2 regions of the Paenibacillus shunpengii genome follow, and region 2 is predicted to be linked to the other one. Evidence: riboswitches for the same ligand, from Rfam matches in the RefSeq annotation. Region 2 holds a riboswitch; the other holds the start of a gene.
What was found. A riboswitch is a leader RNA that binds a small molecule or an ion and turns the genes downstream of it on or off. The one in region 2 is predicted to bind glycine.
Positions count from the first base shown of each region.

Region 1: it holds a riboswitch for glycine, as region 2 does, so the genes downstream of both, gcvT (glycine cleavage system aminomethyltransferase GcvT) here and sdaAB (L-serine ammonia-lyase, iron-sulfur-dependent subunit beta) in region 2, are expected to answer to the same signal.

Region 1 is NZ_JBHUMJ010000009.1:85,543-88,962, reverse strand. Features, by position in the region: gene ACFSVM_RS21635 (hypothetical protein) at 1-204, shown strand, start outside; gene gcvH (glycine cleavage system protein GcvH) at 381-773, opposite strand; glycine riboswitch at 1,009-1,151, shown strand; glycine riboswitch at 1,153-1,280, shown strand; gene gcvT (glycine cleavage system aminomethyltransferase GcvT) at 1,446-2,579, shown strand; gene gcvPA (aminomethyl-transferring glycine dehydrogenase subunit GcvPA) at 2,579-3,420, shown strand, end outside.
Region 2 is NZ_JBHUMJ010000003.1:125,106-128,525, forward strand. Features, by position in the region: gene ACFSVM_RS14975 (MFS transporter) at 1-600, shown strand, start outside; glycine riboswitch at 860-972, shown strand; gene sdaAB (L-serine ammonia-lyase, iron-sulfur-dependent subunit beta) at 1,171-1,866, shown strand; gene sdaAA (L-serine ammonia-lyase, iron-sulfur-dependent, subunit alpha) at 1,856-2,767, shown strand; partial or broken gene ACFSVM_RS14990 (IS3 family transposase) at 3,159-3,420, shown strand, end outside.

The DNA of each region.
Region 1 (3,420 bases), on a different contig from region 2:
TCGACGGGCACACAGGTGAGGTCATCAGGAACATCCCTTGAGGTGAAGCAGGCCAGCATCATTTATTGGTCCCCTCTTGCATCTCCACCCGTAAAAGAAACTACCATTACGGTAACGAGCCGAGCTCTTCGCTCGAATTCAGCTGCGGGGTCTGCTTCTGTCCACATCGTGCAAGATCATGATGGCTTCTACAAAATTAATTAACCCCATGAGATTCGTTCCACGAGAAACATTTTTTTCACAACAGACACTACAGCGATGATGCGTTATGACTATTGATTATATGCAATATCATATAAAAAAGAGCTGACCTCCCTTTTAGACAGGAAGATCAGCTCAAACAATTTAAATCATTACGTCATATATTAAATAATATCTTGTTACTCTTCAGTATGTGCACGATAAGCATCGGCATCCAGCAGTTTAGCAAGAGCAGCCTTGTAATCTCCACTCAGCTTCACTTCAATCATCCAGCCATCGCTATAAGGTGCAGCATTCACAAGCTCCGGCTCGTCTTGAAGCTTATCATTTACACTGATAATCGTTCCGCTAACTGGCGCAAACAAATCAGATACGGTCTTAACCGATTCAATCGTACCAATACTATCATCACTATTAATGTCCGTTCCTACTTCAGGCAGCTCCACAAACACAATATCTCCCAGCTGATGCTGAGCAAATTCAGTAATTCCGATACGTACCGTATCTCCTTCTAACGTTTGAACCCATTCATGCTCTTCACTATACAACAAACCGTTAATTACTTCGCTCATGATCTCGTCAGCCTCGCTTTTTCAAAAGTTAGAATTGTGTTTCTTCTCTGGTTCCTGCCCTTTTTCCACCCATAGCGTAAAACAATCCTCATCACAATGTCAAGATTGCTAACAAAAAATATGTTTTATGGATATACTCCTTGACTTTTCGGATTTAATCACGTATTAATGTAGTATAAGCGTTAGATTGAGCGGAAGAGTTCGCTATTTCCGAACATTCTAGCTCGTTAAGCGGTTGAACGTAAAGGGAGAGATTACCGCAGGATTCTTGTTCTGAGCTTCTGAGCAAGGGACATTTTCCGCATGGTAACGCCGAAGGAGTAAGCCCATTGATAAGCAAAGGGTGAATCTCTCAGGCAAAAGGACTTTTACCGGACGCGACTCTGGAGAGCATCCATAACCGTTCGCCTGCTTACTAGAAGCGAACGTTGTTAATAAAAGGATCACCCAAGGGGAAACTCGTGAGCATTGCATACGGGGTAACTCTCAGGTACCAAGGACAGAGCCTAAGAAGAACACATGCTTTATTTGCGTGTATTTTTCTTTGGCCTGTCCTTTTTCTTTTTCCAATCGCCCTTTTTCCCTTTTCCTATTATTTATCCTGATGATTATTCTTCTTCATTCCTTCTATTTAACTACAGCCGGAAGCCGGCTTTTGACGAGGTGAAAATTATGTCCCAATTATTGAGAACACCGCTTTTCCCTCTTTATGAACAATATCCAAATGTACGCTGTATCGATTTTGGAGGCTGGGAGCTCCCGGTTTCCTTCAGCGGTATCCAGAAAGAGCATGAGGCTGTTAGACAGCAGGCCGGATTATTCGATGTATCCCATATGGGCGAATTTCGAGTAGAAGGCGAGAATGCAGCCAACTTCCTGCAAGGAATGCTGACAAATGACATATCCCTGCTCGAAATTGGTCAGGCACAGTACACACTTATGTGCTATCCCACAGGTGGTGTAGTGGACGACTTGCTCGTGTATAAGCGCAGCGAGCATTTGTTCATGCTTGTAGTGAATGCATCCAATATTGATAAGGATTGGACATGGCTGCAAGAACATCTGCCTGCGAACGTACAGATGGTGAATGAATCGCATGCAACCGCTCTGCTGGCACTGCAGGGTCCAAAGGCAGAGGCTATATTATCTAAAGTGACGGATGTGAACCTTGCTGAACTTGGTTCTTTCCGTTTTGTCGACGGAGCAGAAGTCAGCGGAAGCACCGTTATTCTCTCACGCACAGGATATACCGGTGAGGACGGCTTCGAAATTTATGTCAGTGCCGATGACGCTCAGAAAGTATGGCTTGCACTTATGGCCGCTGGCGAAGATGAAGGATTGCTTCCTATCGGGCTTGGTGCGAGAGATACACTTCGATTTGAAGCTAAGCTTCCGTTATATGGACAGGAGCTCTCATCAACGATTACACCGCTCGAAGCCGGTCTAGGGATGTTCGTGAAGCTGGCAGCTGGTGACTTTATCGGTCGGGATGCACTGGTGAAGCAAAAAGAAGAAGGCCTGACCCGAAAGCTCGTCGGAATAGAGATTACAGACCGCGGTATTCCACGAGCTCATTATCCGGTCTTTGCTGACGAAGAACAAATCGGCGAGGTAACAACAGGTACCCAGTCGCCTACCCTGAAACGCAATCTGGGTCTTGCACTGCTGGATATCCGGTTTACAGAACCAGGCACCACGGTTGATGTCGAAATCCGGGGCAAACGCCTCAAGGCAGAAGTGATCAAAACCCCATTCTATAGAAGACCAAAACCTACAGCCCAAGCGGCAAAAGGAGCGAATTCGTAATGACAAATCGTTATCTTCCGATGACGGAACAAGATCAGGCGGAAATGCTGGCAGCAATCGGAGCTGAAACGATAGAGGATCTCTTCTCCGACATTCCTGAAGAAATCCGCTTTAAAGGCGAACTCCCTGTTTCATCCAAGCTGGACGAATATGCACTCACACGCCATATGTCCCGTCTTGCCGGACGCAATGTGAACGCAGATACACATGCAAGCTTTCTCGGCGCAGGTATCTATGACCATCATGTACCTTCTGTCATTAACCATGTCATTTCCCGCTCCGAATTCTATACCGCTTATACGCCTTATCAGCCCGAGATCAGCCAAGGCGAGCTGCAGGCGATTTTTGAATTCCAATCCTATATTTGCGAGCTTACCGGAATGGCTGTCGCCAATGCGAGTATGTATGATGGAGCAACCGCTTTTGCAGAGGCGGGTAATCTGGCTGCAGCTGCAACGCGCCGGAAGAAGCTGGTCGTATCGAGCACCGTACATCCGGAATCCCGCCAGGTACTTGCGAGTTATGCACATGGTCTGAATCTTGAAATTGTAGAGATTGGTTATCAAAATGGTGTCACTGATATGGAAGCACTCGCTGCTGCAATCGGTGAGGATACGGCTGCGGTTATGATTCAAAGCCCGAACTTCTTCGGCAGTGTAGAAGATATCCAGGCTGCAGCTGACTTGATTCATCCCAATAAAGGACTTCTCATCGTCAGTGCGAATCCAATTTCACTCGGACTTCTGGAAGCACCGGGTAAGCTTGGTGCAGATATCGTTGTTGGTGATGCTCAGCCGCTAGGGATTGCAGGCTCCTATGGCGGTCCTACCTGTGGATATTT
Region 2 (3,420 bases):
AGTAGATCTAACGCATATGTCATATTTGTCTACAGCCTGTTTCATTTTATTTTACTGCTAGGTATGGCGCTGGACTCACAGGAGGTTGTGTTTATTCGCAGTACCCTTAAGATGTCTGAGCTGGAATACGGATTGATTGTCAGTCTGACAGGAGCAGGAAGTGTCGCCGGAGCATTTCTGAATTCAATCTTAGCAAAATGGATTCCAGTCAAACATATGCTGGGAGGGGGAATGCTGCTTGTATCTGCAGGGTATCTGATCTTCTCCATCTCGAATTCATTCGTATGGGCTGCAGCTGGTTTCATCCTACTGGGCTTTTTCTCGTCTTTCTCCAATACGGGTCTGGCGACCTTTTATCAAAATAATGTTCCTGCAGCCATGATGGGCAGGGTAACAAGCATATTCGGCCTGATGGTTAGTCTGCTTCAGATAGCTGCTATTATAACGTTTGGTGTTATTGCCGAGCTCGTGTCGCTGCGTTACGTCTATTTTACAGTATCGATCGTGCTTGTCCTTCTATCGTTGTTGCTCTGGTTAATTAGTCTTCAGCGTTCGAGAGGCGGCTATTTCGATGAAGACAAGTCACAGATTAGATTGTAGGACAGACTAACATGAGCGTATGCAATGGCATTAACAGGGGTAGAAGTATAAGCGAATTAGAAAGAATGCGCATAATATATGATCAGAACAAGAGTGAATATTATCTGAATTCAATACTGCTGTGTAAGGAAATATAACGCAACTCATTTCTATACCAGGCCTCTTCGTTACTTTTGTTGACATGCGGTCAGCTTATCGATTAATCTGTTTATAGTAAATTTATAATTTCAAATAAGTTCAAAATGAATAGAACAGCGGATGAAGATCAATGGGAGAGATCGCGTGGGGAAACCACGGGACACCGAAGGAGCAAGCTGATAAGCACCCGGCTTATACAGCAGAATCTCTCAGGTAGAAGAACCTTGATTCGACGCAACTCTGGAGAGAGCCGATGCGCCGCCAAAGGGGTAAGTGAGAGTGAGGGCGGATTTCGATGCGCCGGCCACTTCTGACGAAACTTTCAGGTACCAGGACAGAGAGAGGGGATTACACCCTTACTCTGTCCTTTTTTGCGTGGAAGAACGGATATTTCTGCACAATATAAGATAGAACAATACGAAATGGGGAGTTATGATGACAAGGTTCAAGGATGTATTCTCAATTATCGGACCGGCAATGACGGGACCGTCCAGCTCCCATACTGCAGGGGCTGTTAGACTTGGGCGTATCGCCAGGCAGTGGCTTGGAACGAGACCAGAAAAAGCAAAAATGATATTATACGGCTCATTTGCCGACACTTATACCGGACATGGAACAGATCTGGCGCTGATCAGTGGACTGATGAATATGGCTACCGATGATGAGCGGATACCGAATGCAGAGGAATGGGCTGAGAAGCTGGGAATGGAATATGAGTTTGTCACGAGTGGTCTTCCGGCGGCACATCCGAATACCGTCAAATTTGAGCTGTCTGCAGGCGAACGGGCTTGTACGATGGTGGGAGCCTCTATTGGTGGAGGAAACGTTACCGTCTCTTTATTGGATGATTTTCGTGTGCAGCTGACAGGTGATTTTCCTGCGGTGGTATTGAGACACTCGGACAAAGCCGGAGTCATCGCTTCGGTAACATCTGCGATAAGTGAGTCCGGTGTTAACATTGGCTTCATGCAGGTCGATCGTAAGGGCCGGGATGGGGAAGCACTGACAGCGATGGAGACAGACACGATACCGGCCTCTGACGTGCTCATCAGGCTGAAGTCTCTGCCTCATATTTATGATATCAAGGTCATTGATTTGAAGAAGGGGGACGATACGGATGCGGTTTAAGCACTTAAAGGATCTGAATGCAATCTGTACGGCAGAAGGCAAGACACTAGCTGAGCTGATGATTGAAGAACAGGTGAAGGAGACCGGAACACCAGAGGCTGAGGTTGTGAGGCAGATGTCGGATTACTATCAGGTCATGAAGCAGGCTGTGAATAAAGGGATGAACGAGGATACAACCTCGCGCAGTGGACTGACGGGTGGAGACGGCCAGCGGGTCCGCCATTATTTGCAGAACAATCAGAGCTGCTCGGGTGACGCCTCTACACTTGCTATGGCCTATGCGCTTGGTGTGTCGGAAGTGAATGCTTCCATGGGAAGAATTGTGGCAACGCCTACGGCGGGTTCGGCAGGCATCATTCCCGGTGTATTCGTAAGTGCACAGGAGCGTTTTGGCTGGGAAGATGAGCATATGGTTAATGGCTTATTCTCTGCTGGGGCCATTGGTTATGTCATTGCCAACAATTCCTTCATATCGGGTGCCGAGGGAGGATGTCAGGCAGAAGTCGGATCAGCGATCGGGATGGCAGCAGGGGCAATGGTTGAGCTGCGAGGCGGAACACCGGAGCAGGTCGTGCACGCGGTCGGCTTAGCTCTGAAAAATACACTTGGATTGATCTGCGATCCGGTGGCAGGGCTGGTTGAGATTCCGTGTATTGTACGAAACGGATTGGGGGCAGTTACAGCGCTTGCAGCTGCAGATATGGCCCTCGCAGGGGTGCGAAGCGCGATTCCTTCTGACGAAGTCATCGACGTCATGCTTGAGGTGGGGAGCGCAATGCCGAGTCGGCATCGGGAGACCGCACAGGGCGGACTTGCTCAGACGCCAACGGGCAAGAAGCTGACGAAACAGCTGGCAGATACGAAGAAGGAAAAAACCAAGCCTAAGAAAGCGGCAGATTGAGCGCAAATGCGAGGGAGCAACATTGTATATTGACCGGCATATTGTGCGAAGTTACTTGAAGTGCACCCCAATTCTTAGACACGATCTAACAATTGGAGGTGCACTTTTATTTTATGGCCAAATATACATGTGATCTAAAATTAAAAATTGTTCAGAACTTTGACTCGAGAGTTAATTCTCAATCAGAATATGCAAAGCAAGTAGGTGTTAACAAAGCACAATTTCAATACTGGTTGAAGTTGTACGACTTGCATGGAAGAACAAGGATTTGAAAACACCTATACAGACTGTTCTATTCGTTTTAACTAGACGTACTAAGCTACATGGTTCAATCAGGTGCGTCTTTAATGGATACTGCGGCTCTTTTTAAAATCTCTACGTATACAACGGTAAATCTTACAAGGGTACGATAGGTAAAATTGCACCCAATCATTTAGAACGTCAATTTACAGCTGATGCTCCAAACCAGAAGTGGGTAACGGATATTACGGAGTACAAATTATAAGGTGTGAAGCTTTATTTATCGCCTGTTTTAGACTTGTTTAACGGAGAAATTATATCTTATACAATCGGCACTAGACCAACCTATTCACTTGTTTCGGAGATGTTAGAGAAAGCTCTAGAATGCTTGCCGGAAAAGCACGAACTACTAC